4 regions of the Staphylococcus sp. AC872 genome follow, and region 1 is predicted to be linked to each of the others. Evidence: predicted binding sites of a transcription regulator. Region 1 holds the regulator's gene; each other region holds the start of a gene.
The links. Region 1 encodes Rex, which represses fermentation and respiration genes when NADH is low (regulators of the CRP and FNR family bind a similar motif). Its sites were predicted from a motif close to TTGTGAAATATTTCACAA; they were not measured.

Region 1 (8,606 bases):
ATTCCTAATCCATAATCTCTACCAGTAGAACTACTCATTGGCCAAGCTAATAATGCGATTAATCCAACTGCAATTGCTGCTACAAATGGATGATACCTTCTTTCAAATAAATAATGTCTTAAACCTGTATACTTTTGTTTTAATTTAGGAACTGCTACTTTAGGTTTTTTAAGTGTTTTAGTCACCAATATTAAAGTAATAATCGTTATAAGAATGACTAAAATCCAATTTGGAATATGCAATGTATCTGCCATACTAGCATTTTCATTTGTAGGTTGGTTAATTACTTTTAGAACTGGTGATAAAATACCTGTCTTAGTCATAGCACTTGTTAATGCATATAAAATAAGTGCAATCCAACTACCTATTAAACCTTCTCCTGCTCTATAATATGTTCCAGTAGCACAACCGCCTGCTAATACGATACCTATGCCAAAGACAAAAGAACCGATAACTGTACCAACAATTGGAAATGTATGTGCTGGAACATTAACTAAGCCTAAACTTGTTAAAATGAATAAACCAATACTTTGAACTGTAATCGCAACAAGCAAAGCATAAAACATTTTATTACTTTTTTGTACATACATATCTCTAAAACCGCCTGCTAAACAAAAGCGAGTTCGTTGCATTACGAATCCTAATAGTACACCGACAATCAAACCGCTTATAATCATCCAAACCATATTTTCACCCTTTTCCGATATAAATACTAAGTTATTTTACAGGATAAAGTGTTATATTTCAAGTTCACTATCTAAATTAGTTCTCCCAATGCATATCTTTATTGAATGTAGTTTTCACTTTACTAAAAAATAGTACACCTCTTTAAGATGTACTATTAAATATCGCTATTTTAAAGCGCTTGTATTTCATTTATATGATGAACTAACGTTTGTATGTCTTTTGATTTAAAATGACTGAATTTATACCAAGTTTGGTTATAATAAATAAATAATTTATGTCCTAGTAATCCCTTACGTACTTGGTAACGAATTATTTTTTTTACATCAATATCTAAATTTAAAGGATTATGATTTGTATAATATGACTTGAATATTAGTGTATGCTCGTTCAAAACCAATTGTCCGGGAATGTATATCAATGTAGGTAAATGAGCTTTATACATACAACTTACTTGAATCAAAAATTTACCATTCATAAAGAGTCCCCCTAATGACCAATATGCTATTTCATTGATTCATCATAATTTCTCATAAAGAATAGTAAGGACTGTAATTCAATACCTAAATCAATATGATGTACTTGAACATCATTTGGTGTACTTACTCTTGCTGGCGTAAAATTCATAATTCCTTTAATACCAGATTCAACAAGTTCGTCTGTAACACTTTGAGCAACATGTTCAGGAGTAGTGAGAATGACTACATCAATATCTTGTTTTGATAACGTTTGTTTTAAAGTCTTGCTATCTTTAACAACTACACGGCCTACTTGTTCACCGATGACATCTTGATTCACATCAAATGCTTCTGTAATTGTCATTTCATCGTGAATTGAAAAGTTATATGTTAATAATGCTCGACCTAAGTTACCTACACCAACAATTGCAATTTTAATATCATTACTACCACTAATTTCAGCTTTAAAAAATTCAATTAAACTATCTATATTATAGCCATAACCTTTTTTACCTAATTCGCCAAAATATGAAAAATCTCTACGAATCGTAGCTGAATCTATTTGTAATGCTTCGCTAATAGCTTTAGAATTAACACGGTCAATACCTTTAGTTTTTAGATTACTAACAAATCTATAATATAACGGTAAACGTTTTAAAGTTGCTCGAGGAATTTTAACGTTACTTGCCATTTTATTTGTCTCCCTTCGACACTAAACGGTTTCAATTTAATTTTATGTATATATGTTTGCAACAATAAAAATCCAAATAATTGTTTACAATGAATACTTGCTAATTATACATTAATAAAATTTAAAAATAAATATCCTAGTTTCAAGACACAGCTTAATACTGTAAAATAAATATTAATATGATAAACAAATATTTAAACATATCAAACTATATGTATAGTTTATAATGATATCGCATATTTAGAAAGGTGAAGTCGGATGATACTTTTACAACTTAATGACATCTCTAAATCGTTCGATGGTGAAGATATCTTTACTAACGTTGATTTTGAAGTAAAAACAGGCGAACGTATAGGTGTTGTTGGACGAAATGGTGCCGGTAAATCAACACTTATGAAAATCATTGCTGGCGTTGAAGATTATGATAGTGGTCATATTTCAAAGATTAAAAATCTTAAGATGGGCTATTTGACACAACAAATGACACTAGACTCTAACGCCACTGTATTTGAGGAAATGTCAAAACCATTTGAACATATAAAAAATATGGAATTATTAATCAAACAAGAAACCGATTGGTTAGCTGCACATGCAGATGCGTATGATACCCCTACTTATCAAGCACATATAGAAAAATATGAATCTTTATCAAATCAATTTGAGCAACTAGAAGGTTATCAATATGATAGTAAAATTAAAACAGTTCTTCATGGGTTGAATTTTAATGAAGATGACTTTAATAAACCTATTAATGACTTCAGTGGTGGTCAAAAAACAAGATTATCACTGGCACAAATGTTGTTAAATGAACCAGATTTATTATTACTTGATGAACCTACCAACCATCTTGATTTAGAAACCACAAAATGGTTAGAGGATTATTTACGCTACTTTAAAGGTGCAATTGTCATTATCAGTCATGATAGATATTTCTTAGACAAAATCGTTACACAAGTTTATGACGTCGCTTTAGGTAGCGTCAAACGATATATTGGTAATTATGAACAATTTATTCAACAAAGAGATAAATATTATGAAAAACGTATGCAAGAATATGAAAAACAACAGGAAGAAATTAAAAGATTAGAAACATTTGTAGAAAAAAATATTACAAGAGCTTCAACAAGTGGCATGGCAAAAAGTCGTCGTAAAACCCTAGAAAAAATTCAACGTATAGATAAACCTATGATTGATGCAAGAAGTGCCAATATCCAGTTTGGATTTGATAGAAATACCGGAAATGACGTCATGCATATCAAACAATTAGAAATTGGTTATGATGATACCCCTATTACTAAACCTATTAATATGGAAGTATCCAAAGGCGATCACATTGCAATTATAGGGCCAAATGGTGTCGGTAAAACCACTTTGATTAAAACCATTGCTCAAAGACAACGTCAACTCGGTGGCGAAGTCACATTTGGTGCTAATTTGAAAATTGGTTACTATGATCAAAAACAAGCTGAATTCAAATCAAATAAAACCATTCTAGATTATGTGTGGGACCAATATCCAAATATGAACGAAAAAGATATTCGAGCAGTATTAGGACGCTTTTTATTCGTACAAGACGATGTCAAAAAAATCATCAATGATTTATCAGGTGGTGAAAAAGCAAGACTACAACTAGCCTTGTTAATGTTACAACGTGATAATGTACTTATTTTAGATGAGCCTACCAATCACCTCGACATAGATTCAAAAGAAATGTTAGAACAAGCTTTAGAGCATTTTGCAGGTACTATAATATTTGTATCCCATGATAGATATTTCATCAATCAATTAGCCAATAAAGTATTTGACTTAGATCATGATGGTGGCAAAATGTATCTTGGTGACTACCAATATTATATTGAAAAAACAGAAGAAGCTGCTGCTCTAAAAGCTAAAGCGGAAAGTGAAATTGAGTCTACAAATAACCCAAGCACCAAACAGAGATCGACATCATCATATGAAAATCAAAAACAACGTCGTCGCGAACAACGCAAAATAGAACGTGAAATCGAGCAACGTGAAGCTATCATCGAATCATGTGAAGCAAAGATCGAAGACATTGATTATCAACTTACACAACCTGATGTTTATAGTGATCCTATTAAATCCAATGAATTAGCGGAATTAAAATCAAACACCGAACAAGAATTAGAACAAGCAATGATGGAATGGGAAGAATTACAAGAAAAATTATAAATAACTATTATTTTACTAGACATTAAAAAGTAGAGTTTCTACTTTTTAGTGTCTTTTTTCTATCGTTTTATTGATTATTATTAACAATGATTATTGCCTATATGAAAGCTATCCACAGAGTTATCCTAGTTATCCACAAGTAATATGTAACTATTTTTAAAAGTTATTCAGATGAAAATATACTATATCCACAAAAATTAACACCACTTATCCACAAGTTGTGCACTTATTGTTGATAAGTACGCATGTTCCCTATTGACATAACTTCTAACTTCTCATTATTATCATTGATTGTTTCATATTAAATGATATGAAATAATTAAAATAACTATACATAAAGGAGTTTTTCAATGGACGATGTACAGTTATTTTTATTATTTGTATTAGGCGTTATTATTTTAACCACCGTCGTTAGTATTATTACATCAATCGTCAATAGAAGACAGTTCATTAATAAAATTAACGGCTTATGGCCTAATCAAGAAAAGATAGAAAAATTTATTAGGCCAAATGCGAAATATGATTATCAATTTCAAACTTATAGTGATCATTATAATGAACATCAACTTGTCGATGACAAAACTTGGTCTGACTTAAATATGGATGCCTTATTTCAAAGTATGAATTTCAATTTCACAGCACTTGGTGAAATGCGTTTATATGCTACTTTACGTAGGATGTATAAAGTAAACAATAAAATATTACTTAAACGTTTTAAAGAAGATACATCGTTTAGGAATCAAGTTTCATTACGGTTAGGTTTAGTAGGTAAAAGTGTTTATCCCCATTTTCCCGATCAACTCACACCTATTAAGTGTCAAAAAATATTTATGCTAGCACCATTATTACCGATTATCGCTTTAATTTATACATGCTTTGATGCGTCAAATGGCATTCTGATATTCGTCATAGCTTGCATGATCAATATCATTTTATCGGTCAGTTTAAAACGAACATTTGAACAAGATTTAAAAACCATTTTTTATACTGCTTATATTTTAAAACAGTGTTAAAAATCTTACTGAGATAGAGGGAACACCACAAGTAGACGTCAATTTCAATCACTTTAAAACTGCACGTTATTTGAGTGGTATATTAGCCAAAATCGAAAGCGTAGACTTAGCATCAGCCTTTGTTTTATTGATTAAAACTATATTTATGTTAGATTATCTAATTTTCCATACTATTCAGCATAGTTACTATAAATACATAAATGAAGTATTAAAATGCTATGATTATATAGGCCATTTAGATAATCATTATGCCATTGCTTTATATCAAGAGACATTGCAAGAATATTGCGAACCAGAAATCATTCAATATAGTAATACTCATCAACAATTATGTAAATTTAATCAACTTGTACATCCATTAATCAACAATGCTATTCCAAATGATTTAAATCTCAATCGAAATATTTTATTAACAGGCTCGAATGCGTCTGGTAAATCAACCTTCATGAAGACTGTTGCACTTAATCTTATTTTGGCTCAAACAATTGACACTGCGACAGCCTCTCAATTTAAATATGTGCCTGGATTAGTATATACATCAATGGCTAATGCTGATGACGTCTTATCAGGAGATAGTTATTTTATGGCTGAACTAAAATCAATTCGTCGTTTATTCAATATTTCTACGGAGAATCAAGTATACTGCTTCATTGATGAAATATTTAAAGGAACCAATACTACGGAACGTATTGCCGCTTCCGAATCAGTATTAACCTATTTATCTCATCTGCCTAATTACTACGTATTAGCAGCAACTCATGATATTGAATTATCAAATTTATTAAATATATCTTTTACAAATTACCACTTTAATGAATCAATTAAAGATGATTCCATTGCGTTTGACTTTAAAATCAAACCGGGTAAAGCTAATACAAGAAATGCAATCGAATTGTTAAGACTGACACAATTTCCTTCTGATATTTATGAACGTGCCAAACAACAAGTTAAGGATATATAATAAAAAGTCAGTAGTACGAGAATATATTTAATCTCGCACTACTGACTTTTTAATTATGATAAGGTTTCAATTGAAAAATCTTCAATATCAATGTTATTTTTTCCGTTCATTGACATATCACTACGAATGCCTGCTAAATAAAGATAATGACCTGCTGCACCAATCATCGCTGCATTGTCAGTACATAATTTCGGTGTAGGTATGGTTAATTGAATTTGATTGTCTTCACATTGTTTAGCAATACTTTCTCTTAGCCCACGATTACTTGCCACACCACCAGCAACGATTAATCGTTTAACATTATACGCTTTGCAAGCATGTATAGCTTTAGTCGTTAACACTTCAACAACACTGTTTTGGAAGCTTGTAGCAACATTTTCTGGTACAATCTCTTGTCCTTTTTGACGTTGATTATGCAATTGATTAATAACTGCGCTTTTTAGCCCACTAAAACTAAAATCATAACTTCCCTTTTCTAACCAAACTCTAGGAAATTGATACGTATCTTCACCTTTAGCTGCTAATTGATCAATTTGAGGTCCACCTGGATAGGGTAAATCAATGGTACGTGCTACTTTATCATATGCTTCACCTACAGCATCATCTCTTGTTTCACCTATGACTTCAAAATTTAAATGATTCTTCATATAAACCAATTCTGTATGACCACCAGAAACGATTAAAGCCATCAATGGAAATGTTAACGGTGTTTCTAAATGATTCGCATAAATATGTCCTGCAATATGGTGAACTGGTATTAACGGTAAATCATATGCAAATGCAAGTGCTTTTGCCGCATTAATACCTATGAGCAACGCACCTATAAGTCCAGGCCCTTGAGTTACAGCAATAGCATTGATATCATTCATAGTCACATTTGCAGTTTGTAAAGCGGTATCTATTGTCGTCGTAATCCCTTCGACATGGTGACGACTAGCAATTTCAGGTACTACACCGCCAAAGCGCTTATGACTTTCAATTTGGCTTAACACTGTATTAGATAATATTTCTGTACCATTTTTTATAACACTTACACTTGTTTCATCACAACTTGTCTCTATTGCTAAAATTAATGTCTGTTGCTTATTCACGTAAATTCACCCACATGACTAATGCATCCTGCCCTTCTCCATAATAATTTTTTCGTTTTCCACCAAATTGAAAACCTAAATTTTGATAAACATGTTGAGCGACTGTATTATCCACTCTTACTTCTAAACTCATTACATCACATTGATGACTTGCATAATTCATGACATATTTTAATAACAATTGTCCTAAACCATATCCTCTAAAATGCTCTGAAATGGCAACTGTTGTAATTTGTGCTTGATCAATGACAACCCATAACCCTAAATATCCAATAATCGCTTGATTAAATTCTATAACAAAATAATTAGCAAACTCATTCTTTTCGATTTCATGATAAAATGCATCAATTGACCACGAACTATCATTGAAACTGCTTCTTTCAATGTCAAAGACTGCTGGAACATCATCTTTATTCATTCTTCTAATATTTAATTGTTCTTCTGTTGGTCTATCCAATTTCTTTCCGCCTCAGTTATTTTATGATATTTAGGAACAAAACTATGGATATCAGTGGGCTCGGTAATTAAATTTTTCATGACTGACGCTTGTGGTAATTGATTAATCCCCTCACCATCTATTAAATGTGCTAATTTAACTGTATCTTCACCGATATATACATAGGGTTGATTAAGTTCATGTAATTTCTGCTTCAAGTCATTAATTGAAATATATTGATCATCTAATACAGTTTCTAATAACCCATTTTTTTGTTGATATATCCCTGCATATACCGCTTCACGTCTTGCGTCAAAAATGGGTACTAAAAGTTTGTTATTCTCGTTAATAGTTGCTGCCAAAGCTTTTAATGACGAAACGCCATATAATTTACAATTTAATACGTAGGCAAGCGTTTTAGCAGTCGTCACACCAATTCTTAATCCAGTATATGAACCAGGACCTTCAGCAACTACGATACCATCGAGATCATTTTTTGACATACTACTTTCATTAAATAAACGTTGAATCATAGGCATTAGTTGCACTGAATGATTCGTCTTTGTATTGTTGGTAATTTCAGCAAGAACATCATTGCCGTCTGTTAATGCGACAGACAAAGGCTGATTGGACGTATCTATCAATAACAATTTCATTGTTCTAACGCCTCCTTCATAACTTCATAATGTTCTCCTTTAGCTTCTATCTTGATGTGCCGACTTGTTTCATCAATCACTTCAATATTTATTGTCAGTGATTCATTAGGTAATAAATCCTCAATAAATTGGCTCCATTCAATTACTGTTAACGCATCATCTTCAAAATATTCATCAAACCCTAAATCTTCATCCGAATCTTCGAGTCTATAGCAATCCATATGGTGTAACTTTAAATTTGTACCTTTGTAAGATTTAATAATATTAAATGTAGGTGAATTGATTGTTCGTTTAACACCCAAAGCTTCACCTATAAATTGAGTGAATGTTGTTTTACCTGCACCTAAATCTCCATTAAGTAAAACTAAATCTCCAGGTTGAACTAGTGCCACCAATCTTTTAGCAAATTGTTTCATTTCATTT
Region 2 (8,606 bases), on a different contig from region 1:
GTGTTTGAATATGTTTATCTTGTGCATGATACATAAACATTGTACCTTTAGGCATTCTGTGTGAAATGACAGCTCTCGCTGTAACGACACCATTTCGGTTATATACTTCTAACCAATCGTTATCCTGAATGTCATGTTCAACTGCATCCTCATCAGAAATCCATACTGTTGGTCCACCTCTAAATAACGTCAACATATGCTTATTGTCTTGGTACATAGAGTGAATATTCCATTTGCCATGTGGTGTTAAATAACGCAATATTAAAGTGTCAGTACCGCCTTTAATTTGCTTATCCTTAGTACCAAATACCATCGGTGGTAATGTAGGTTTATAAATAGGCAAACTTTCTCCAAATTGTTGGAAAATCTCATGATCAATATAGTAACTTTGACGACCAGTTAACGTTCTAAATGGTACGAGTCTTTCTATATTTGTTGTAAATGGTGAATAACGTCGTCCATTTTTATTTGAGCCAGGGAACACTGCTGTCGGAATAACTTCTCTAGGTTGAGAACCAATATTTAAAAATGTTATTTTTTCAGACGCACGTTCACTTGAAATGTCAGTTAGCGTCATACCTGTTTGTTTTTCTAAATCTTGATAAGATTTTTGTGATAATTTGCCATTAGTAGCTGATGAAAGATTTAACATTGCATCTGCTACATTTCGAGCAGAGTGAATTCTAGGTTTATCATTTTTGATAGATTTAGGATCTTTATCATTCCAAGTCCCTAGCATACTTTTTAATTCTTCGTATTGTTCCTTCACGCTAAAACTAACACCATGCGCCCCTACTTTATCTGTCTCTAATTTCGGTCCAACAGAAACATACTTATCATAAATTAATGTGTAATCACGTTCTACGATGGTAAAGTTAGGCATTGTTTTACCTGGTATGGCATCTATCTCACCTTTAGACCAATCTTTTACTATACCTAATGGTGTGGCTATTTCTTGTTTAGAATCATGACCTAATGGTGTTGTTACGACATCTTTATATGTACCTGGTAGATAATCCTTCGCCATTTCTGACACTGCTTTAGCGAGTGTTTTATAAATATCCCAATCGGATCGAGACTCCCACAATGGATCTATGGCTGGATTAAATGGATGAACATAAGGATGCATATCAGTAGAAGAAAGGTCATGCTTTTCATACCAAGTTGCTGCTGGTAAAACAATATCTGAATATAATGGCGTCGCTGTCATTCTAAAATCGAGCGATACGAGTAAATCTAATTTACCTGTTGTTTCTTCTCTCCACTGAATTTCATCAGGTTTATCATCTTCGTTTGGTGATGCTAATAATCCTGATTTTGTACCTAATAAATGTTTCATAAAATATTCTTGTCCTTTAGCAGAACTAGAAATTAAATTAGAACGCCATACGAATAATGTTTTAGGATGGTTTTTTCTTAAATCAGGATCTTCTACTGCAAATTTTGTTTCCTTCGTTTTCACTTCATTAATCGCACGTTGTAAGATGGCTTCATTTGAATCATCACCATTTTCTTTGGCTTCTTCAGCGAATAACAAACTATTCTTATTAAACTGTGGATACGAAGGCAACCAGCCTAATTTAGCTGCTGTCACATTGTAATCAGCAGGATGTTGATGTTTTATATGCTTCGCTAAAGGTGATTTCAATTTATCAACATTTGATTCTTCATACTTCCATTGATCTGTTGCGAAATAGAACCAACTTGTCCCATTTTGTAAGCGTGGAGGCCCTTGCCAATCTTTAGCAAATGCAATCGTATTCCATCCTTCGATAGGTCGACATTTTTCTTGTCCAACATAGTGTGCCCAACCACCACCATTGACACCTTGACAGCCACATAACATAACTAAATTTAAAATAGAACGATAAATTGTATCGGAATTAAACCAATGGTTGATACCAGCTCCCATAATAATCATTGAGCGTCCTTCTGTGTCTATAGCATTTTGAGCAAATTCTTTTGCAACTTGAATGACTAGGCTAGATTTTATACCTGTAATGTTTTCTTGCCAGGCAGGCGTATATTTAGAATGTGCATCGTCATATCCCGTTGCTTCTAATTCATGATTAAAACGTTTGATACCATATTGACTTATCATCAAATCATATACAGTAGTAATATATCTTTCATCACCATTAGCTAATTTAATCTTCTTAGTAGGTATAGGTCGTTCAAAGACACCGTCGCCATTGCTATCAAAATATGGAAATTGAATTTGTTGTAATTCAAAATCACTTTCATCCATGGATAGACTAGGTTGAATATCATTGCCTGCTTCATCTTCTAATTTAAGATTCCATTGTTTACCATCTTCCCAGCGTTGCCCCATCGTGCCATTTGGAACAACTAGTTGATTTGATAAGTTATCAAATAACACAGGCTTCCATTCTCCGTTTGTTGTATCTTGTCCAAGATCACTTGCTCTTAAAAATCGGCCTGCTTTCAAACCATTTTCATCTTGATCTAACATTAATACAAAAGGCATATCTGTATATTGTTTAGCATAATTAATGAATCGTGCATTAGGATTATTGATATAATATTCTTGTAAAATAACATGTGTCATTGCTTGCGCAACTGCAGCATCAGTGCCTGGGTTAGGCGCCAACCAATTATCTGCAAACTTTACATTTTCAGCATAATCTGGTGCGATAGAAATGACTTTAGTGCCTTTATATCGTACTTCTGTCATGAAATGTGCATCTGGAGTTCTTGTTAATGGTACGTTTGAACCCCACATAATCATGTAAGCAGCGTTATACCAATCACTTGATTCAGGGACATCTGTCTGTTCTCCCCATATTTGAGGTGATGCTGGTGGCAAATCGGCATACCAATCATAAAAACTCAACATTTCTCCACCCAACAAATTAATGAATCGTGCACCAGCTGCATAGCTCACCATAGACATCGCTGGAATAGGCGTGAATCCTGCTATTCTATCTGGACCATCTTTTTTTATGGTATATAGTAATTGAGCAGCGATAATATCAGTTACATCTTTCCAATTTGATCGTACATGACCACCCATACCACGCGCTTGTTTATAACGTTTGGCTTTTTCTTCATCTTCTACAATAGATGCCCATGCAGCAATTTTGTTTCCATGATTTTCTTCAAGTGCTTCTTGCCATAATTCTAAAAGTTGCCCTCTGATATAGGGATATTTAACTCTTAATGGACTATATTCATACCATGAAAATGAGGCACCTCTTGGGCATCCTCTCGGTTCATATTCTGGCATATCTGGACCACAACTAGGATAATCTGTTTGTTGATTTTCCCATGTTATGACGCCATTTTTAACAAAAACTTTCCATGAACAAGACCCAGTACAATTCACGCCGTGGGTAGTTCTCACTTCTTTATCGTGACTCCAACGTTCACGGTACATTTTTTCCCATTCTCTGCTTTTACTTTCAAGTACTGACCAATTACCATTAAACTTTTCAGTTGGTTTAAAAAAATTTAATCCAAATTTGCCCATAAATATCCTCCTAGACCTTTACTTCATCTATGCGTTCCAATCTTTTCAATTAGATTGTACATTTTTTCACAATATTTATATATTAGGGAATGTCCTAATTGCACTTATAAATTCCCTACTACAAAAAAGCAGTGCCTATTCTAGATAGACACTGCTTTATCATTAATATTCATTTTGTGCTTATAATTCAATAAACTGATGTGTATACTGCTTTAACACTGTTTTGTATAATGCTTGTTGAGAATAATGATACGTCTCATCTACTTCAATCATGCATCCATAACCTTGCTCATATAGTAATTCACATTTTTCTAATGCTTGGTTTCTATCGCCTTTTACAATATATATTTTTTCTTTATGCTTAGTCTTAATTTGGGGTTGTGAATAGCTGATGATATCTCCAATGATACAAATGCCTGGTAATCCTTCTACTTTATACTGGTTTAACTTTTGTTCGATATTACTTATATTTCCAGTCAATACTTGTTCATCAAAAAGTGAGGCACGGAAAACAATTGCGATTGGGTAATCATACGATGTATACTGTCTGATTTGCGAAATAATTCTAGGTAGTCGTTTAACCCCCATATAAACAGCTAGCGTTCCTTTATTTATTAATGTACTGATATCAATGTCATTATCTTTTGAATCCTTAAAATGACCTGTTGAAAAAGTAACGTTTTTAGCTATACTTCTCATTGTTAGACCTAAGTTCATGGATTGTGCTGCTGCACTTGCCGATGTTATCCCCGGCACTATTTCAAAGTTGATATTTAATTCAACTAAAGCTTCTACTTCTTCTTGGACACGTCCAAATATAGCAGGGTCGCCTCCTTTAAGCCTAACCACATGATGATGTTTACTTGCCGCTTCAATCATTTTTTGATTAATGGCCTCTTGTTGAATATGTTTAGTATATGGTTTCTTACCAACATCAATGATTTCTATATCTGGTTTAGCATATTGCAATATAAAGGGATTAACCAATCTGTCGTATAATATAATATCTGCATTTTCAATGAGTCTTTGCGCTCTTTTAGTTAATAAATTAGGATCACCAGGACCTGCACCTACTAAGTAGACAGTTCCGTATCGATTTAAAGGCATATAAAAATATCTCCATCTACGACTTCTACTGGATACGTTTCTACACAACCAGTATCTGGTTCCTGAACATCACCTGTCTTAAGATCAATTTTTTGGTCATGTAAAGGACAATAAACATAGTTTCCACTAACAGTACCTTCTGACAAAGGCCCCTCTTTATGAGGACAAATATTATTGACTGCAAATATCTCTCCTTCATTTGTTAAAAACAAACCAATCTCTTTATCGTTTACGAATACTTTCTTACCAATTAATGGTGTTAACTCATCTATACGGGACACTTTAATTTTCTCCATATGTTTCATGATTAAACCCTCTCAACTTCAAAGATTTTTTGTGATGCTTTATCATTTACGATTGCTTGCCAAGGTTCCTCTTGGATCGCTTGTTTCGCTTCCATCACTCTATCGAAAAGTGCTTGTTGACGTTCGGGATCTAACAATACTTCTTTCACATTTTCAAAACCAAGACGTTCTAACCAAGGCGCAGTTCTTTCAGCATATATTCCAGTTTCACGATAATATTGCATCAATGCACCACAAATACGAATCACTTCATCTTCTGTTTCTACAGTAGTTAGTAATTGTCCTTTTGTTACTTCAGTACCGCCATTACCTCCGATATAGAGTTGGAAACCATTTTCTACTGATATCACACCAAAATCTTTCACACCAGATTCCACGCAGCTTCTAGGGCATCCTGATACACCCATTTTGAATTTATGTAGGGTATCAATATATTCAAATGTTTTCTCTAATCTAATACCAAGTTGAGTCGTATATTGTGTTCCAAATCTACAGAATTCTTTACCAACACAACTTTTAACTGAACGTGTTTTTTTACCATAAGCTGAAGCAGAACGCATGCCTAAGTCTTCCCATACGCTTGGTAGTTCTTCTTTTTTCAATCCATATAATCCCACACGTTGAGATCCTGTAACTTTAACAAGTGGTACATTATATTTTTTAGCGACTTCTCCTAGTCTAATAAGTTGATCTGCATCTGTAACACCACCGCGCATTTGGGGGATAACGGAGAATGTACCGTCATTTTGAATATTTGCATGATAACGTTCATTGGCAAATCGTGATTCTTTTTCATCTTTATGCTCATTTGGATATATCATGTTCAAATAGTAGTTGATAGCAGGACGACATTTTGGACATCCATTTTTATCTTTGAAGTTGAGTACATGTCTCACTTCTTTAGATGTTTTGAGTCCTTTTGCTCTAATTTGAGTAACAATTTGATCTCGTGATAAATCCGTACAAGCACATATACCAGTTGGTTTAGAGGCTATAAAATCATCACCTAATGCATATTGTAGAATGTCTGCGATTTGGCCTTTACATTTCCCACATGAATTTCCTGCTTTAGTCATTTTTGTAACTTCAGCTACAGACGTTAATCCGTTTTTAGTAATCGCTTCTACAATTGTGCCTTTATTGACACCATTACAACCACAAATTGTTTCGTCATCTGCCATATCCTCAATAGATACATTGGCAGCTTCTCCACCTTTTGTTAATAAAGAGACCAACGTATAGTCTTCGATAGATTCGTGCTTTTTCATCATGTTATAGAAGCGAGAACCATCATCTGTATTCCCATATAACACTGTACCGACAACTTCTCCATCTTTTAAAAATACTTTTTTATAATTATTATCGATACTATTAAATATCTCTATACCATGAATATCGTCAGTTTCTTGAATAATACCTGCACTATATAAATCACACCCTGATACCTTTAAAGAGGTAAATGTAGTAGAGCCATGGTAGCCATTAGTTTCCTTATTTATTAAATAGTCTGCTAAAACGATACCTTGTTCATATAATGGTGCAACTAAACCATATACTTTACCTTCACATTCTGCACATTCTCCCACAGCAAAGATATTTGGATCATTTGTTTGCATAAATTCATTAACGATAATACCTCTATTAACGTCTAAACCAGCCGCTTTAGCTACCTCAGTATAAGGTCTAATACCTACCGCCATAACAACTAAGTCCACTTCTAACACACGTCCATCTGCTAATCTAACGGACTCAACATCTTCATGACCGAGAATTTCTTGGGTATTCGCTTGTAATTCAAATCGCATACCTTGTTGTTCCAAATCATTTTTTAGCATTTGACCTACTTTTCGATCCAATTGCATTTCCATAAGCCATTCTGCTAAATGTACTACGGTTACCTCCATACCTTGGTCTAATAACCCTCTAGCACATTCTAATCCTAATAGTCCCCCACCTATAACAATTGCTTTATGTTTAGTTTGAGCTATCTCCATCATGCGTTTAGTATCATCAATTGTTCGCCACCCAATAACACTTGGTAAATCAGATCCTGGAATAGGTAAAACAAATGCTTTTGAACCTGTGGCAATTATACATTGATCATATTCAAAGGATAGCCCACTCTCAGTTATAACAGTCTTATTTGCTCTATCTAATATCGTCACTGGATCGTTATTAACCAATTTAATGTCATGTTCTGCATACCAGTCATATGAATTCATGATTGTTTCTTCTACAGTCATTTTATTTTGTAAAATATTAGATAACATGATTCTATTATAATTTGGATAGGCTTCTTTACCGATAATGGTAATTTCAAAACGTTGCGGATCTCTATCCAAAATTTCTTCGATAGTTCTCAAACCAGCCATGCCATTTCCTATCATCACTAATTTGTTTTTAGTCATATATATGCCCCTTTATCACTATAGATAAGTTATTTAAAGGATTAGATATAAAGGCACATGTTGTTATTTTTAAAATTGGAGTGCTTCAAGACGTTCTCGTATAATAAGTCTCAATGCGTCATCAAAATTGATTGACGGTGTAATGTGTAGTTTACAATGAATATCCATGTCATCAATGAATCGTTTTACTTTATTGACCAATCTTCCATCAAATAAAAAGAGTGGCACGATAATTAATTCATCATATTGTTTTGATATCTCGTCTAAATCATTTCTGAATGTTAAAACGCCATATAAAGCTCTTGCATATACAGGTCGCTTCGAGTCGATGGTTTCCACAAATGCTTTAAGTTCATCATGTGCTTTTGTAAAACGGCCGCTACCATTACCGTGTGCAATAATAACCGTTGCTGTCTTGGAGGCTTGATCAGCAAGATGCACATCCTCTATTCTTCTTTCTACTAGTGATTTCATATAAGGATGTGTGCCTAAAGGTTCACTCATTTGACTCGAAATTTGAGGATACTTTACTTTCATCTCTGATAGTATGTTAGGAATATCGCCAATATAATGCATCGCTCTAAAAATAAGTAACGGCACAATTCTAAATTGTGTGATTCCTTTTTCGATCATATTTTCCATTGTTATTTCTAAACTCTGTGTGTCACTCTCTAAAAACGCTAATTCGTAATGGTACTCTTCATCTTTTAGTAAAGTTGTAATGAATTCTTCTAAGGCTTTATTTTGATTTCCTTTTCTCATTCCATGTGCCACTAAAATGTTGCCTACCATAATACCAATCCTTTCAACTTGAATTGTAAACTAATTCGTAGAGTTTTTGTGATTAATTTCACATTTTTAGTGAAAATTAGGGAATACCCTTATACAAGTTATATACACGACATAATAAAATATTTAACTTTGTAAAAAGAGATGTATAAAGATTTAAATTACATGTAATAAGATATATAATTAAAATATTAGTGGTTAATATATGTACTACTTCAACTAGCACCAATTTCAAATACATAACGAACGATGCAATATGTACGTGCCATATTAACGACTTAGTAAATTTTCATGATAAGACAATGGAGAGGAGTAAACGACATGAAAAGATTTACTATTCTGATAATTATAGTATCCTTTATTTTAGCAAGTTGTAGCAATAATGCAACAAATAAAAAAGATACGCTTAATGTTGAAATCCCATTAAAAACAACATCAATTGCGCCATATGAAACGGATGTACCTGTGAAAATCGGTGCATTAGAATCTTTATTCAAAATGTCTAAA
Region 3 (8,606 bases), on a different contig from region 1:
AGAATTATATGAAAAGCAATTGGAACTATTCTTGGACCCATTTGATGAAGCAATCATTGCACAAGCTGAAAAAGATGGTATTAATCATGAATGGATTGAAGCGGCACAACAGTCACCGATTTATAAATTAGCCATTGAATATAAATTAGCATTCCCATTGCATCCAGAGTATAGAACAATGCCAATGGTGTGGTATTGTCCACCATTAAGTCCAATTATGAGTTACTTTGAAGGTAAAAATTCAGAACAAAATCCGGATATGATTTTCCCTGCCATAGAAGAAATGCGCTTACCGATAGAATACTTAGCGAATATGTTTACAGCAGGTGCCACTAAGCCGGTCAAACAAGCACTACAAAAAATGGCTATGATGAGAAGTTATATGAGAGCACAGGTGACTCAAAAAGATTTTGATGTTGAACGTCTAACGCAACTAGGTCTTACTGAACGACAAACGAAAGATATGTATCGATTATTAGGTTTAGCCAAATATGAAGAACGATTTGTGATACCGACAACACATAAAGAAACTTATTTAGATACGTATCACGCTCAAGGTTCGCAAGGTTATGGTGGCGAAAACTTCGGTGTGAATTGTGAAGGATGCGGCGTCGCAGTTGCTACGGACAAGTCAGGTCAAGACATTTATAACGAGCGTTTCTATGGAGGGATTTTCCGTGATTAACTTTGACAATTTATATCGATATCAAGACAGTTTAGGATATATCGCAATGCAATTATGCTTCCCTGAGAAAAAGACATTTAATGAAAATATATTTAACGAAGTTATCGATCCTAGTCATCCGGGGTATCAAGATCTATTAGCATTTAGAGAACAGATGATGCAATATACGTTATCTGAAATTCAACAAATATATACAGATACCTTTGATTTTAGCAAAAAAGCCCCTTTATATATGACATATAATCAATTTGATACGCAAAAAGAGCGAGGGCAAATGTTAGCAAAACTTAAAGTATTGTACGAAATGTTTGGTTTGAAAATGGTAGATAATGAACTGTCAGATTATCTACCGTTGATGCTACAATTTTTACAAACTATAGAATGGCGTGGTGATGAAAGGGCAGAAGAAAATATTCAATTAGTCATTATGATTATTGAAGATGGAACATATGTCATGGCAAATGAACTTGGAAAACTTAACCATCCATATGGTTATGTCATTCAAGCATTAAGAAAGACGTTGAAATTATGTTTACAAGTGCCAGAAGGGGTGGCTCAACATGATTAATCAATTTTTATGGGTCATATATCCATACTTATGTATTGCTATATTTATCATCGGACACATTGCAAGATTTAAGTATGACCAGTTTTCTTGGACAGCAAAGTCTAGCGAATTAATTGAAAAAAAGAGATTGAAATGGGGAAGCTTACTATTTCATTTAGGCGTAATTCCCGTTTTCTTTGGACATGTCGTTGGTCTTGTCATACCGAAATATTGGATGGATTCATTAGGTGTTAGTGAACATATGTATCATTTTGGGGCAGTATATATTGGTAGTATTTTTGGTATAATGACGTTAATAGGTATGTTGTTACTTACCGCTAGAAGAATTACACTCAAAAATGTGAGACGTTTAAGTTCATTTTCAGATATTTTTGTTAATATTCTTTTATTAATCATTATCTTCATGGGATGTTACTCTACAATAGTTACTAATATGATGCATATCGAATTTAATTATCGTGAAACCATTTCAGTTTGGTTTAGACAACTCTTTATGTTTAAACCACATGCAGATTTGATGACCAATGTACCATTGCAATTTAAATTGCATATGTTATTAGGGTTTACCATTTTTGCGTGTTGGCCATTTACGCGTTTAGTTCATGTATGGAGTGTACCCTTATCGTATACAAATAGAAGGTACATTATTTACCGAAAAAATAAACTATAGTAATTCAAGGGTGGAAATAGTATGATGCCAGATTCAATGTTTGAAAGCCAAAATTTTCAAGAAAATATTGATAGAATTAGATTAGAACAAGGTTTTGATTTTGCAGCGTTAGCTTTTTATGAATCAGCGAGCACCTTTTCACCTATAAAATGGCAATATGTGTCAGGCAATAAGAATGATAGATATAAATTGATTATTTTGCGTAAAGGGCGAGGTCTAGCTGGTAATGTGATGAAAACGGGAAAGAGAATGGTAATTGCTAATGTAGACATGGCTTTAACACCTGATGAAAAGGTTAAGTTTCCTATATTACTCAGTGAAAATTTAACCGCGGTCATAGCGATTCCACTTTGGTATCAACAACAAGTGTATGGTGTCATGTTGTTTGGCCAAAGAAATCATAAACCATTACCAATAAATGTGTATGATATAGATATTTATGAACAATTAGGGATATTTAATGAAGAAATTTAGGTGATTAACTTGACGGTTAATAATGAACAACTTGAAGTGTTGTTAAGACGTTATTTTGAAAGTACAAATGAGAAGATTGTTTTTGTAAATAATAACGGAAAAGTCATAGCAATGAATGAAGCGGCTAAAGAGGTCATTTCGGAAGAAGAAAATTATAGTGCGATGACAAATGCGATATGCAGACGATGCGAGGGTTACACGAATGAGTATGACTTACAGTCATGTAAAGATTGCTTTTTAGATGTAGAACAACCTCATCACTCTCAATTCCAAGTATTTATGAAAACAAAAAACAGAAAAATCGCACCATTTACAGCTTCTTATATTACAATTGATCCGGTTAAAGGCATCAACGCATTTACTTTGCAAGATGTTGCACCTCAAATTGAACGACAAGAAAAAATGAATCAACGTCGAATGATGAGAAAAACAATTTCTGCACAAGAAAATGAACGTAAGCGTATATCTAGAGAATTACATGATAGTGTTATTCAAGAAATGTTGAATATTGATGTTCAATTACGTTTGTTAAAATATCAACAAGATAAAGAGAAGATATTAGAAGATGTTAAAAATATTGAAGGATTAATGTCACAACTCGTTGATGATGTCCGACATTTATCAGTTGAATTGCGTCCTGCATCCCTTGATGATTTAGGACTAGAGGCAGCATTTAAATCGTATTTTAAACAATTCGAAGAAAATTATGGTATGCAAATCAATTATGTTTCTAACATTGTCAATCATCGATTTGATAGTGAAGTGGAAACAGTCGTTTATCGAGTTGTTCAAGAGGCTGTATATAACGCTTTAAAATATGCTGGTGTTAGTGAAGTAGAAGTCACTATTCAGCAAAATGAATTGACTTTAATCGCTGAAATTATTGATCGAGGACAAGGATTTGATCCATCTTCCAAGCCAAGAGGATCGGGACTAGGGTTATATGGAATGAAAGAGCGATCAGAACTTGTTGAAGGGAATTTAAACATAGAAACGCATATAGGTAAAGGAACGATTATTACTTTAGAAGTACCACTGTAAATTAATTTTTGGGGGAATAATGTTGAAAATAGTTATTGCCGATGATCATGCAGTTGTTAGAACCGGTTTCTCTATGATATTGAATTATCAAGAGGATATGGAAGTAGTTGCTACCGCTGCTGATGGTGTAGAAGCCTATCAAAAAGTCATGGAGTTTAAACCTGATGTGCTATTAATGGACTTAAGTATGCCACCAGGTGAATCTGGACTTATCGCAACGAGTAAAATTCATGAAAGTTTTCCTGAAACTAAGATTTTAATCTTAACGATGTATGATGATGAAGAGTATTTATTTCATGTATTGAGGAACGGTGCGAAAGGTTATATTTTGAAAAACGCACCTGATGAACAACTATTGCTTGCTATTAGAACGGTTTATAATGGTGAGACATATGTGGATATGAAATTAACAACCTCATTAGTCAATGAATTTGTAAACAGTAGTAATCAGGAATATACAGATACATCAGATCCATTCAAAGTGTTATCCAAAAGGGAATTAGAGATATTGCCATTAATAGCAAAAGGCTACGGTAATAAAGAAATAGCAGAAAAACTATTTGTATCAGTAAAAACCGTAGAAGCACATAAAACACACATTATGAACAAACTAGAATTAAAATCAAAACCAGAACTCGTAGAATACACCATGAAAAAGAAACTATTAGAATTTTAGAGACCCTTATCGCTTTAGCGATAAGGGTCTCTTATGCCTTAGTGAAGCTAAGGCGAACCGAAAGAATGATCGCTTTAGCGATAAGGGGCTCTTATGCATTAGCGCAAGCTAAGGCGAACTGAAGAAGAAAATCGCTTTAGCGATTAGGGGCTCTAATGCATTTAAAGAAGTACTTCCATTTTAATGGTTAGTACTTCTTACGCAGTAGCGAAAGCTACTGTGATCCTTAAAAGTACTTCCATTTTAATGGTTAAGGGCAGTGGATGACTGGTAAGTTACTACGTGATACTTGTAACTCACCTAGTCATCATATGCCGGGGAAGAACGACGAAATATAAAATTTCTGTTCTTCACCCTCATACGCAGTAGTGAAAGCTACTGTGATCCTTAAAAGTACTTCCATTTTAATGGTTAGGGGCAGTGGATGACTGGTAAGTTACTACGTGATACTTGTAACTCACCTAGTCATCATGTGCCGGGGAAGAACGACGAAATATAAAATTTCTGTTCTTCACCCTCATACGCAGTAGTGAAAGCTACTGTGAACCTTTTAATAGGGGAATTACTTATATAAATAAGGGATTATCCTAATGTTCAGTTTTTCACAAAGTAGATAAAATCAAATTAAGATTAGTTCTATGTTCATTAATACTGCTATTAAAAGGCAGGCCCACATAGTACTAATAAATAAATGAATTCGACGAGGGTAAAAATATGGACAAGACAAAAGGTGGATTTCAACTCACATTACAAACACTTAGCTTAGTGGTTGGTTTTATGGCTTGGAGTATTATTTCTCCATTAATGCCGTTTATTTCTCAAGACATTAAAATATCAGCGGGACAACTATCCATTATTTTAGCAATACCCGTAATTTTAGGATCAATATTACGTGTCCCTTTTGGATATTTAACTAATATTGTTGGAGCCAAATGGGTGTTTTTCTGTAGCTTTATAGTGCTTTTATTTCCAATTTACTTTTTAGGACAAGCACAATCACCAAAAATGATGATGATATCTGGATTCTTTCTTGGTGTTGGTGGTGCCATCTTCTCAGTAGGTGTTACATCAATTCCAAAATATTTTCCAAAAGATAAAGTAGGATTAGCAAATGGTATCTATGGTATGGGAAATATAGGGACAGCCATTTCATCCTTTTTAGCACCGCCAATTGCAGGGATTATTGGTTGGCAAACAACGGTTAGAAGTTATTTGATTATTATTGCTATATTTGCAGTATTAATGTTTATATTTGGGGATAATCGTGAGCCTAAAGTAAAAGTGCCACTAATAGCTCAAATGAAAATCTTATTTAAAAATTATAAACTATACTATACAAGTCTTTGGTACTTTATTACATTTGGTGCGTTTGTAGCCTTTGGACTATTTTTGCCAAACTATCTTGTTCAACATTTTGGTATAGATAAAGTAGATGCAGGTATTCGTTCAGGTATATTTATTGCTTTAGCGACTTTCTTGAGACCAGTCGGAGGTATACTAGGTGATAAATTAAATGCAGTTAAAGTTCTGATGGTAGATTTTGTCATTATGATTATAGGTGCATTAATTTTAGGATTTTCTAATCACATCGCATTATTTACCATTGGATGTTTAATGATAAGTGTATGTGCAGGTATTGGTAATGGTCTTATTTTTAAATTAGTACCTTCATATTTTGCGAAAGAAGCTGGATCAGCAAATGGTATTGTATCAATGATGGGGGGACTAGGCGGCTTTTTCCCACCATTAGTAATCACATATGTTACAGGTATGACTGGTTCAAGTCATTTAGCATTTATCTTTTTAGCTGTTTTTGGACTTATCGCATTAATCACAATGGTTCATTTAAATAAAAAAGAAGCATAAATAAATAACACCCTCATCATGGTTATACCGTGACGAGGGTGTTATATTTTGATTTATAATATAGAAATAGTTGTTGCGTCTTCAGATTCTTGTTGTTGTTTAGGTAAGCGAATATTTAAGACGCCATCTTCAAATGTTGCTTTGATTAAATCTTTATCTACATCTTCAAATTCAAATCGACGCACAAGTTCTCCGTTAGAACGTTCATTCAATTGTGCTTGTCCATTATGAGGCTCTAAATACTTATTAGCTTTAATCGTTAATGTATGATGATCAAAAGTTAATGATATATTTTCCTTTTTAACGCCTGCAAGTTCAGCTTCTATTAAATAATGATCGCTTTCATTATATAAATTAGCTGGAAATGCTTGTGTTGAAAACTGATTAAAAACTTGTTTACCTAAGTCTCTAAACATATCAGTAGGGTCATTTTTCAAAAATGAATTATTAAAGAAGTCGTTACTAGGCATACTATTCGCTCCTTTTGATTAACTAAATTTGAATCATATTTAATTGTAAATTCATTATATGTACTGTTTAGGGTGAGGTAAAGTAAAAAGGATTCATGGAGTGATTACTCGTTCTAGAGAATATAGACAAAAGCTTACAATATGAAACATTGGTTCACATAACTTGGATTTACATGAATAAAAGAAAGATATGAATGTTGAGGGAAAGTTTACTTTTGTCTTTTTCTCTATAGAAGTATTACTTTTCCGTGGATTTATCAAAGTTTTTAGAAACAAACATTTGAAGATGGTTGATTAATTCTTTAGCTTCGTTAACGTCGATATCAAATTCGCCAAATACTTTTAATGACACTTCAGATAATGGTTTTTTAATACTTTTACCATGATCTGTCAGTGAAATTTGAAGATTTCTTTCATCTTTTTCTTCACGAGTTCGAACAACGTAATTTTTCTTTTCTAATTTTTTTAGTAATGGTGTTAAAGTGCCTGAATCTAAGAAAACTCTATCACCTAAAGTTTTGATGTTAAGTTTCTCATCTTCTTCAATCGCCATTAGCACTATATAACCAGTGTACGTGAGTTCGTATTCCTTTAAATAACTAGAATACTTTTTGATTATTTCTTTTGATGAAACATAGAATAAAAAGCATAATTGTTTGCTTAAATAACTATTTTCTACATACATTAAATCACTCCTTGTTAAGCTAACAATATTATGAAGTGTATGACTTGTCAAGTGCCGTTTGAAGTGATATAGGCAAATTGCTTTTCATTTAAAAATTACAAAATTATAATAAAAATTAATTGTTTTGAAATATCAAACGACTTATAAAGAAAGAGGAGAACTTAATGGAAAGAATCTCAAAATTTAATGATGTATTAAAAGGAAGAAAATCTGTAAAAGTATTTGATACTGAATATAAAATTAGTCACGAAGAAATGGATGAAATGATTCAAAAAGCAACTAAGGCACCATCATCCGTAAATATGCAGCCGTGGAGAATAATGGTAGTAGATTCGGATGAAGGTAAAGAAAAAATCTTACCCTCATTTGGGATGAACTCAAGACAAGTGAATACATCGTCCGCGATGATTATTGTTTTTGGTGACTTGAAAAATTATGAAAAAGCTGAACAAATTTATAGTGATGCAGTAAGTAAGAAACATATGACCGAAGAAATAAAAGATAAAATGTTAAGTTGGGTCCTTCCTCATTATAAAGGGCTATCTAGAGAGGGTATGAAAGATATCGTCAATATTGATAGTAGTTTAATGGCTATGCAATTCATGCTTGTAGCTAAATCTCATGGCTATGATACGAATCCAATCGGTGGATTTGATAAAGCTAATATTGCAGACGTGTTAGGTTTAGATAGTGAGCGTTTTGTACCTGTGGTAGCTATTGCAGTAGGTAAAGGTGCACAAGAAGCACATGACTCAGTACGTTTACCACTTGAAGATGTTAGACAATATCTATAATAAACTTGAACCAAACTTTTAAGTGCAAAATTCAGATAAGAATATTTTGTTACAAAAGTTTTATAAGACTTTAAAAATGTATGCTTTTCGTTCATACTAATTAAGATAAGGCAAAAGGAGTCTATAAAATGAGTAGGAAACAGAAATTAATTAGAATCGCTATTATATTAATCATTTCATTAGTTTTAGCATTTGCATTTTTCTTCGCACTTAAAACATATCAAGGCCATAAAAATATTGAAATGGTCGATAGTTATCTTAAAGAACATCATTTAAAAGATAAGATAAAAAAAGAAGAAACTTTGTATAGCGCTAAAAAAGGTGTCTATTATAAGGAAGTTATTTATAAAGACGAGCCTAAAGTAACTTATGTCATACAGCCGATAAGTACAAGAAAAGGTATCTTTGCAGAAGGTTTTGATACTGAAACTAAGAAAAGTTTAAAAAGTGCCAAACACAATTACTTTAATAAAAATTATAAACCTTCAAATTAACCCAAATAATTTTAGGTTATCGATTGAAAAAATCGGTAACCTTTTTTCTTATTGTGTAAGTTTGATATTAGGCTAGAATTATGATTATAACAATGAAAGTGGGAAAAATAACCGTAGTAAAATACTCTGGTTTCACAATTATTTAGAAATTTCAACACAATTATTTGTATTTGTTATTTAAAA
Region 4 (8,606 bases), on a different contig from region 1:
ATCGAGAAAGACATTCATGATTTAACAACTACAGACATAGCATCATTTGAAGTTGTTGTTAATGCTTTTGGTGAACCATTAGGCGATTCAGAAGGACATATCAATGCAGGCCGTCATTTAATTGATATTTTAAAAGGAACAAATACAAGAGCAATTATTGTTGGTGGTGCCGGAAGTCTATATGTAGATGATGCACATACAGTTCAATTAATCGACACACCAGAATTTCCTGATATTGTTAAACCTACAGCAAGTGGTCAAGGACAAAACCTTGAAGAATTACGCAACTCAGAAGGTATAACATGGACATTCCTAAGCCCTGCTGCAGAATTTGATCCAGAGGGTGTTAGAACAGGTCATTACCAATCTGGTAAAGATCAATTAATTGTTAATTCTGAGGGAAATAGCTATATCAGTTATGCAGATTATGCCGTTGCATTAGTAGACGAAATTGAAAATCCTCAACACATTAATGAACGCTTTACTGTTGTGGGAGAAGCAAAATAATAGAATTAAAAAAGGCTGAGATATTCATGAGGACTGGTTATGAGTTGATGTGTACATATCACACAATCACTCACATTATCCATCATGTATCTCAGCCTTATTTTTATTATTTTTTAGGATATAAAACTAAATAAGATTCTAAACTTTGGCCAGACTCTTTGACTTCTTTGGCTTTCTCTTTACCTAAATAGCGTAAATGCCATGGCTCATATTGATAGCCAGTTTCATTTTCTTTGCCTTTACCATATCTAATAATAAAGCCATATTCATCTGCATGGCGTTTAATCCATTGACCTTCTTTGGTTTTACCAAAACTGCGGTATAAGTTTTTATCAGATCCCTGTGCACCCACATCGAATGATAAACCAGTTTGATGTTCTGAATGACCTGGTTTAGAGCTATATTTATTAGCTGCTTTTTCATCATCTCTAGCTTTATAATTATTGAATAATTGAATTTGAGTTTGATAGCTTCTGAAGCCACTAATTTTGTATAAATTGATATGATCTTTTTTCGCATCAGTAATCATTTTATTTAATGCTTTCACTGCTTTAGGATTTTCCCCAGGATTATAGTCTTTTGGTAATTTAATTTGCTTATTCACCATTAAGATACCGTCAATATAAGTTTTACCATCTTTTTAACTTTCTTGTGAGATTGATTCTGTTTATTACTATCTTGCTTGCTCGCTTCATTTTTTCCTTCAGAATGATAATTTGAACATGCTGATAGTACTAGTAATCCCATCAATAGCACAGTCCACAACTTTTTCATACCACACAAAACTCCTTTTATATTGTTAACGTGATTTACCAAATACCCAACTAATTGTACACGAAATAAGTTTAACATATTTTATTAGTATAATAATGGTATATAAGAAATGAATTCATTTGGTTTTTATGTAAGTATTTTAATTTTGAATTTATGATATTTATAAATCTGTTATGTAACAGTGAATAAAAATGTAATTCTGTATTAATTTAAGATACAGGTTCGCTAATCAGCCATATTTTAGTTGAAAATTAGTCATAAATTTTGTGAAAATTATCACAATAAACATGCTACACTACATGTGAAAACGTTAACAAAACGAAATGGAGGCGAACAGTATGTTAGAAACAAATCATCATACTAGTGCTTGGCAAGGTTTTAAAAATGGTCGTTGGAATAGACATGTAGACGTGAGAGAATTTATTCAACTAAATTATTCATTATATGAAGGTGACGATGCCTTTTTAGAAGGTCCAACTGAAGCAACATCAAAATTATGGGACCAAGTGATGCAATTATCTAAAGAAGAACGTGAACGCGGTGGTATGTGGGATATGGATACGAAAGTAGCATCCACAATCACATCACATGACGCTGGATATTTAGACAAAGATTTAGAAACAGTTGTCGGTGTGCAAACAGAGAAACCATTTAAACGTTCAATGCAACCGTTCGGTGGTATTCGTATGGCTAAAGCAGCATGTGAAGCATATGGTTATGAATTAGATCCAGAAACAGAAAAAATCTTTACAGACTATCGTAAAACGCATAACCAAGGTGTATTCGATGCATATTCCAGAGAAATGTTAAATTGTCGAAAAGCTGGAATAATTACAGGATTACCAGATGCATATGGTCGTGGACGTATCATCGGTGACTATCGTCGTGTGGCATTATATGGTGTTGACTTCTTAATGGAAGAAAAACTTAAAGACTTTAATACAATGTCTACTGAAATGTCAGAAGATGTGATTAGATTAAGAGAAGAATTATCCGAACAATATCGTGCCTTAAATGAATTAAAAGAACTAGGACAAATGTACGGATTTGATTTAAGTCGACCAGCTACTAACTTTAAAGAAGCGGTGCAATGGTTATACTTAGCATATCTTGCAGCAATCAAAGAACAAAATGGTGCTGCCATGAGTTTAGGACGTACATCAACATTCTTAGATATTTATGCTGAACGTGATTTGAAAAACGGTGACATTACAGAAAGTGAAGTACAAGAAATTATCGACCACTTCATTATGAAATTACGTATCGTTAAATTTGCACGTACACCAGACTATAACGAATTATTCTCTGGCGATCCAACTTGGGTAACTGAATCTATCGGTGGTGTAGGTATTGATGGTAGACCATTAGTTACGAAAAACTCATTCCGTTTCTTACATTCATTAGATAACCTAGGTCCAGCACCTGAACCAAACTTAACTGTGCTTTGGTCAGTAAGATTGCCTGAAAACTTCAAAATTTATTGTGCAAAAATGAGTATTAAAACAAGCTCAATTCAATATGAAAACGACGATTTAATGCGTGAAAGCTATGGTGATGACTATGGTATCGCATGTTGTGTATCAGCAATGAAAATCGGTAAGCAAATGCAATTCTTCGGTGCTCGTGCTAACTTAGCTAAAACATTACTATATGCTATCAATGGTGGTAAAGATGAAAAATCTGGCAAACAAGTAGGTCCAAGTTATGAAGGTATCCATTCAGACGTATTAGATTATGATGAAGTATTTGAGAAATTTGAAAAAATGATGAACTGGCTTGCAGGTGTATACATTAATTCATTAAATATCATTCATTACATGCACGATAAATATAGTTATGAACGTATTGAAATGGCGTTACATGATACAAATATTATTCGTACGATGGCAACAGGTATTGCTGGTTTATCAGTAGCAGCTGACTCTTTATCAGCAATCAAATATGCACAAGTAAAACCTATCCGTAATGAAGAAGGCCTAGTTACAGACTTCGAAATCGAAGGCGATTTCCCTAAATATGGTAATAATGATAGCCGTGTGGATGATATCGCAGTCGATTTAGTTGAACGCTTCATGACAAAATTACGTAGTCATAAAACATACCGTGACTCAGAACATACAATGAGTGTATTAACAATAACATCTAACGTTGTTTACGGTAAGAAAACAGGTAACACACCAGACGGTCGTAAAGCTGGCGAACCATTTGCACCAGGTGCAAACCCAATGCATGGTCGAGATCAAAAAGGTGCATTATCTTCATTAAGTTCTGTTGCTAAAATTCCTTATGACTGCTGTAAAGACGGTATCTCAAATACATTTAGTATCGTACCAAAATCATTAGGTAAAGAAGAAGACGCTCAGAATAAAAACTTAACAAGTATGTTAGACGGCTATGCAATGCAACATGGTCATCACTTAAATATCAATGTATTTAACAGAGAAACATTATTAGATGCAATGGAACATCCAGAAGAGTATCCACAATTAACAATCCGTGTATCTGGTTATGCAGTTAACTTCATTAAATTAACTCGCGAACAACAATTGGATGTCATTTCACGTACATTCCACGAACAAATGTAGAAAATAAGGTGGGAGCAAAATGCTTAAAGGACACTTACACTCCGTCGAAAGTATGGGCACAGTCGATGGACCAGGTATTAGATATATATTATTTACACAAGGTTGCTTATTAAGATGTTTATATTGTCATAATCCAGACACTTGGAAAATCAATGAACCATCTAGAGAAGTTACTGTAGATGAAATGGTTAATGAAATATTACCGTATCAACCTTACTTTGATGCATCTGGTGGCGGCGTGACCGTAAGCGGTGGCGAGCCATTACTACAAATGCCATTTCTAGAAGCGTTATTCAAAGAACTACAAGCAAATGGTGTACATACGTGTCTTGATACCTCTGCAGGATGCGTCAATGATACACCAGCGTTTAACCGACACTTTGATGAACTACAGAAACATACAGATCTTATATTATTAGACATAAAGCATATTAATAATGAAAAACATATTCAATTAACAGGCAAACCCAATACACATATACTCAAATTTGCCCGTAAATTGTCAGATATGAAACAACCTGTATGGATTCGTCACGTCCTAGTGCCAGGTATCTCAGATGATAAAGAAGATCTCATTCAACTTGGAGAATTTATTAATTCTCTTGATAACGTTGAAAAATTTGAAATCTTACCCTATCACCAACTCGGCGTGTATAAGTGGAAAAATTTAGGCATCCCATATCAATTAGAAAATGTTGAACCACCCGACGATGAAGCGGTCAAAAAAGCCTACCGTTACGTCAATTTCAAAGGGAAGATCTCAATTACATTATAAAAAGAAATAAACCCATAACACTACACACCCTTCACAAACACATCAGTTCCTTATTGGAATTGGTGTGTTTTTAATTATTCAAATATCTTTGTAAAAAGAATAATATGTGAAGTTATTAAATACAATATTCTGAATTGTCTTGATATTAATAAGTGTTTTATTTACATTTATATTAATAAATATATTTTTGAAAGGAGTCATTTTGATGAAAAGAATTTTCGTATTAAGTTTATCAGCATTCCTAGTTTTGGCAGGTTGTCATTCAGGTGAAAAATCGAACGCAACAGATAAGAAAGAAGAAAACAAGCAAGCGTCTAAAACAAATGATAGTAATAAAGAAAAACAAGATAATAAAAATGAAAACAAAAGTACGTCAGTGACTCAATTATCAGAAAAGAAAAAATTAACATTAGCTTTTTATGCTGACGAAGCAGATCAATATATGTTAACTAAAAATGAAATCCTAACAGGCATTTATGAGTATAAAAAGGGATCTGAAGTTGAGAAAAAGCAAATGGAAGATCTAATGTTAGAGAAAGTGGATTCTATAAAAAATGCACCCGATGGCATGAAGTTTTATCAAGTATATCCAACGAAAGGTCAGTTTGCTTCTGTTATAGGTGTAAATAAAAATAAAATATTTATAGGTGGTACACAAGGTGCATTAAATGATTATGCTTCTTTATCTAAAGATGGTAAGGAACTAGATATTAATCAGTTATATAAAGCAAATAAAGATAATAGATCTTTACCAGAAATGGAAAAGAAAATACAAATCGTTGATAGTGGTGCAGCACAAAAAGCAGATGATCCAGATAAAAACGCTGCTAATACGATGGCACATATGAGAAGCCAAATTTATAATGAAATCAGTGAATTTGATGGCGAATTAGATAATAAAACCTACCTTTGGGATAACATCCGTATAGACAACGATGGTAATTGGACAGTGAATTATCGTAATCATGATGGGGAAATCATGGGTACATATAAGAGTGAGAAAGATAAAATAATTAAACTCGATCAAAATGGTAATAAAGTTAAAGAAAAGCAAATGAGTAATCAATCAGAAGAATAATGAATCGATGAAGCGTTTAGTGACATATCAAGGTTACTAAGCGCTTTTTAAATTTCTAAATAAATTATTGTTAATTTTCTGAAAATAGGGTATCGGTATAAAAATATTAACTTCAATGATTTAAAAAGGGGATTAATCATATGAAAAAAGAAAAATCGAAGAAGTTCAAATTTAAAACACCTCATACGTATGCTTTATTATTAATGGTTATTATATTTGCTTGGATAATGACTTATGTGATACCAGCAGGGGAATATGCACGAGAAAAGAAAAGTGGTCAAACAGTAGTTGTTTCTGGTTCTTACCATGAAGTTGCGAATCAGCATTTATCATTTTTAGATATTTTTAGAGCAGTACCAGAAGGTTTGGTAAGTGGCGGTGAAATTGTATTTTATGTATTTTTAGTAGGCGGTGCATTTGGGATAGTTCACCAAACAGGTGCATTTGAAAATGGTGTGAACAAAGCAATGCGTACATTAGGCAAAGCCAATTTTTTAATGATTCCATTGACGATGACGGCCTTTTCCATTTTAGGGTTTTCTATCGGATTATCAGAGGAGACGATTATTTTTGTACCTATAGGAGTGTTGATTGCTCGTACACTTGGTTATGATGCATTAACAGGTGCAGCGGTAGTCATATTAGGAGCCGGAAGCGGATTTATGGGTGGTATGCTTAATCCGTTTACTGTTGGTATTGCGCAAAAAGTAGCTGAGTTACCATTGTTCTCTGGTTGGGGATTACGTACGATTATATACGTCTTTATACTCACTGCAGCTATTACTACAGTCATGCTTTACGGTCAAAAAGTTAAAAAGAATAAGTCGAAGAGTATTGTTTATGAGTTGGAAAAGGAAGAAGGACAACTTAATACAGAAATTGAATATCAACATTTTAGTAAGAGGCAAGCTTTCAGTCTAGCATTGATTCTTGGTGCGATTTTATTTAATGTATTTGGTATTTTTAAGTATGATTGGACCTTTACACAAATGAGTGCCAACTTTCTATTGGCTGGTATCGTAGCAGGATTAGTCGCTGGACTTGGATTTAATGGAACATTTGATGCACTAGTTAAAGGGATGCAAGATATTCTCTATGGTGCGTTAGTCGTGGGTATTGCTAAAGGGATTGTCGTGTTATTAGAAAATGGTAAAATCATCGATACGATTGTACATGGTATGACAACACTATTATCTGACGTACCTGCTTCATTAGTCATCATGGTGACGTTTGTTTTACAATTTATATTGAATTTCTTTATTCCGTCAGGCTCAGGACAAGCTTTAACAACAATGCCACTCATGATACCTATTTCAGATTTACTACACATCAATCGACAAATTACAGTGCTAGCCTTCCAATATGGAGATGCCATTAGTAATATTTTATTCCCGACATCAGCGACACTGATGGGTGCTTTAGCAGTTGCGCGCATTTCATATACACAATGGCTAAAATTTGCATGGAAACTCATTGTTGTATGGATCATTATCTGTGCTACAGCGATGTCCATCGCTCTGGTGATAGGTTACTAGTAAGTTTATATAATTTATAAATGAAAAATATTTAAAACTGATTTTACATCTAAGGTGTAGAATCAGTTTTTTTATAGAATAAGTCAATTTAAATCGCTACACAATACAGACTAGTACAATATTTATAAAAATTAATACTAAAAATAAGTGGAATGTTGTGATAATATAATATGGTGTAAATACTTAACTTTTTAATAAATTGAATAAATCTATGTAAGTAATACATATACTATATATATTTATTATTAATCTAATAAATGATTTATTCGAGGGATTAAACGGTTATTCGAGGGGAGCTATTTGAGTGAAAGTTAAAAAAGCAATTATTCCAGCAGCTGGTTTGGGGACAAGATTTTTACCAGCAACGAAAGCAATGCCAAAAGAAATGTTAGCTATCTTAGATAAACCAACAATTCAATATATTGTTGAAGAAGCATCAAGAGCAGGGATCGAAGATATCATTATCGTTACAGGTAAACATAAACGTGCGATTGAAGATCATTTCGATAACCAAAAAGAATTAGAAATGGTATTACAAGAAAAAGGGAAAAATGACCTATTAGAAAAGGTTCGATACTCAACAGATTTAGCTAACATCTTCTATGTTCGTCAAAAAGAGCAAAAAGGTTTAGGCCATGCCATTCATACAGCACGTCAATTCATTGGAAATGAACCATTCGCTGTATTATTAGGTGATGACATTGTGGAATCAGACACACCAGCAATTAAACAATTGATGGATGTTTACGATGAAACAGGTAAATCCGTAATTGGTGTTCAAGAAGTAGCTGAAGAAGACACACACCGTTACGGTATTATCGATCCATTAGAAAAATCGGGTTTACGTTATGAAGTTAAGAAATTCGTAGAAAAACCAAAACAAGGTACAGCACCATCTAATTTAGCGATTATGGGACGCTATGTACTAACACCTGAAATCTTTGATTATCTTGAAACACAAGAAGAAGGTGCAGGTAACGAAATTCAATTAACAGATGCAATTGAACGTATGAACGCCGAAAGCCAAGTATACGCATACGATTTCGAAGGTGATCGTTACGATGTCGGTGAAAAACTAGGCTTCGTTAAAACAACGATTGAATATGCATTAAAAGACGAAGATATGAAAGATGATGTGAAAAAATATATTAGAGAATTGAATTTTTAATATTAGGAGAAAAAAATTGAAAAAAGTAGATATTAAAAAAAAGATTGATAATTACAAAAAGAATAAAGGTAAATTTTGTTATATAGAGAATCGAAGAAAGAAAAAGATACAAAAAAACTATTTTGTATTAGAGTCCACTCATGGGGATTCGGTAGGGGACATATTTTTATCTTATTGATGAAAT

Region 2: a site for Rex is predicted at 3,545-3,562, ahead of ACZ267_RS01220 (nitrate reductase subunit alpha). Genes of this name have one in related genera too.
Region 3: a site for Rex is predicted at 4,705-4,722, ahead of ACZ267_RS01185 (nitrate/nitrite transporter). Genes of this name have one in related genera too.
Region 4: a site for Rex is predicted at 1,546-1,563, ahead of pflB (formate C-acetyltransferase). Genes of this name have one in related genera too.

Annotation. Positions count from the first base shown of each region.
Region 1 is NZ_CEEDKW010000011.1:11,424-20,029, reverse strand. Features, by position in the region: gene ACZ267_RS11865 (YeeE/YedE family protein) at 1-686, opposite strand, end outside; gene ACZ267_RS11860 (hypothetical protein) at 857-1,162, opposite strand; gene ACZ267_RS11855 (redox-sensing transcriptional repressor Rex) at 1,189-1,833, opposite strand; gene ACZ267_RS11850 (ABC-F family ATP-binding cassette domain-containing protein) at 2,092-4,026, shown strand; partial or broken gene ACZ267_RS11845 (MutS-related protein) at 4,377-6,000, shown strand; gene tsaD (tRNA (adenosine(37)-N6)-threonylcarbamoyltransferase complex transferase subunit TsaD) at 6,054-7,091, opposite strand; gene rimI (ribosomal protein S18-alanine N-acetyltransferase) at 7,084-7,548, opposite strand; gene tsaB (tRNA (adenosine(37)-N6)-threonylcarbamoyltransferase complex dimerization subunit type 1 TsaB) at 7,521-8,183, opposite strand; gene tsaE (tRNA (adenosine(37)-N6)-threonylcarbamoyltransferase complex ATPase subunit type 1 TsaE) at 8,180-8,606, opposite strand, start outside.
Region 2 is NZ_CEEDKW010000001.1:225,899-234,504, forward strand. Features, by position in the region: gene ACZ267_RS01220 (nitrate reductase subunit alpha) at 1-3,490, opposite strand, end outside; gene cobA (uroporphyrinogen-III C-methyltransferase) at 3,671-4,597, opposite strand; gene nirD (nitrite reductase small subunit NirD) at 4,588-4,902, opposite strand; gene nirB (nitrite reductase large subunit NirB) at 4,905-7,310, opposite strand; gene ACZ267_RS01240 (sirohydrochlorin chelatase) at 7,380-8,102, opposite strand; gene nikA (nickel ABC transporter substrate-binding protein) at 8,421-8,606, shown strand, end outside.
Region 3 is NZ_CEEDKW010000001.1:216,241-224,846, reverse strand. Features, by position in the region: gene narH (nitrate reductase subunit beta) at 1-685, shown strand, start outside; gene narJ (nitrate reductase molybdenum cofactor assembly chaperone) at 678-1,253, shown strand; gene narI (respiratory nitrate reductase subunit gamma) at 1,246-1,923, shown strand; gene nreA (nitrate respiration regulation accessory nitrate sensor NreA) at 1,945-2,397, shown strand; gene nreB (nitrate respiration regulation sensor histidine kinase NreB) at 2,407-3,438, shown strand; gene nreC (nitrate respiration regulation response regulator NreC) at 3,461-4,114, shown strand; gene ACZ267_RS01185 (nitrate/nitrite transporter) at 4,829-5,980, shown strand; gene ACZ267_RS01180 (Hsp20/alpha crystallin family protein) at 6,034-6,450, opposite strand; gene ACZ267_RS01175 (MarR family winged helix-turn-helix transcriptional regulator) at 6,689-7,135, opposite strand; gene ACZ267_RS01170 (nitroreductase family protein) at 7,300-7,929, shown strand; gene ACZ267_RS01165 (DUF3139 domain-containing protein) at 8,058-8,423, shown strand.
Region 4 is NZ_CEEDKW010000001.1:599,035-607,640, reverse strand. Features, by position in the region: gene ACZ267_RS03010 (NAD(P)-dependent oxidoreductase) at 1-507, shown strand, start outside; partial or broken gene ACZ267_RS03005 (M15 family metallopeptidase) at 614-1,281, opposite strand; gene pflB (formate C-acetyltransferase) at 1,620-3,866, shown strand; gene pflA (pyruvate formate-lyase-activating protein) at 3,886-4,641, shown strand; gene ACZ267_RS02990 (hypothetical protein) at 4,847-5,719, shown strand; gene ACZ267_RS02985 (YfcC family protein) at 5,860-7,254, shown strand; gene galU (UTP--glucose-1-phosphate uridylyltransferase GalU) at 7,559-8,422, shown strand; partial or broken gene ACZ267_RS02975 (CDP-glycerol glycerophosphotransferase family protein) at 8,596-8,606, shown strand, end outside.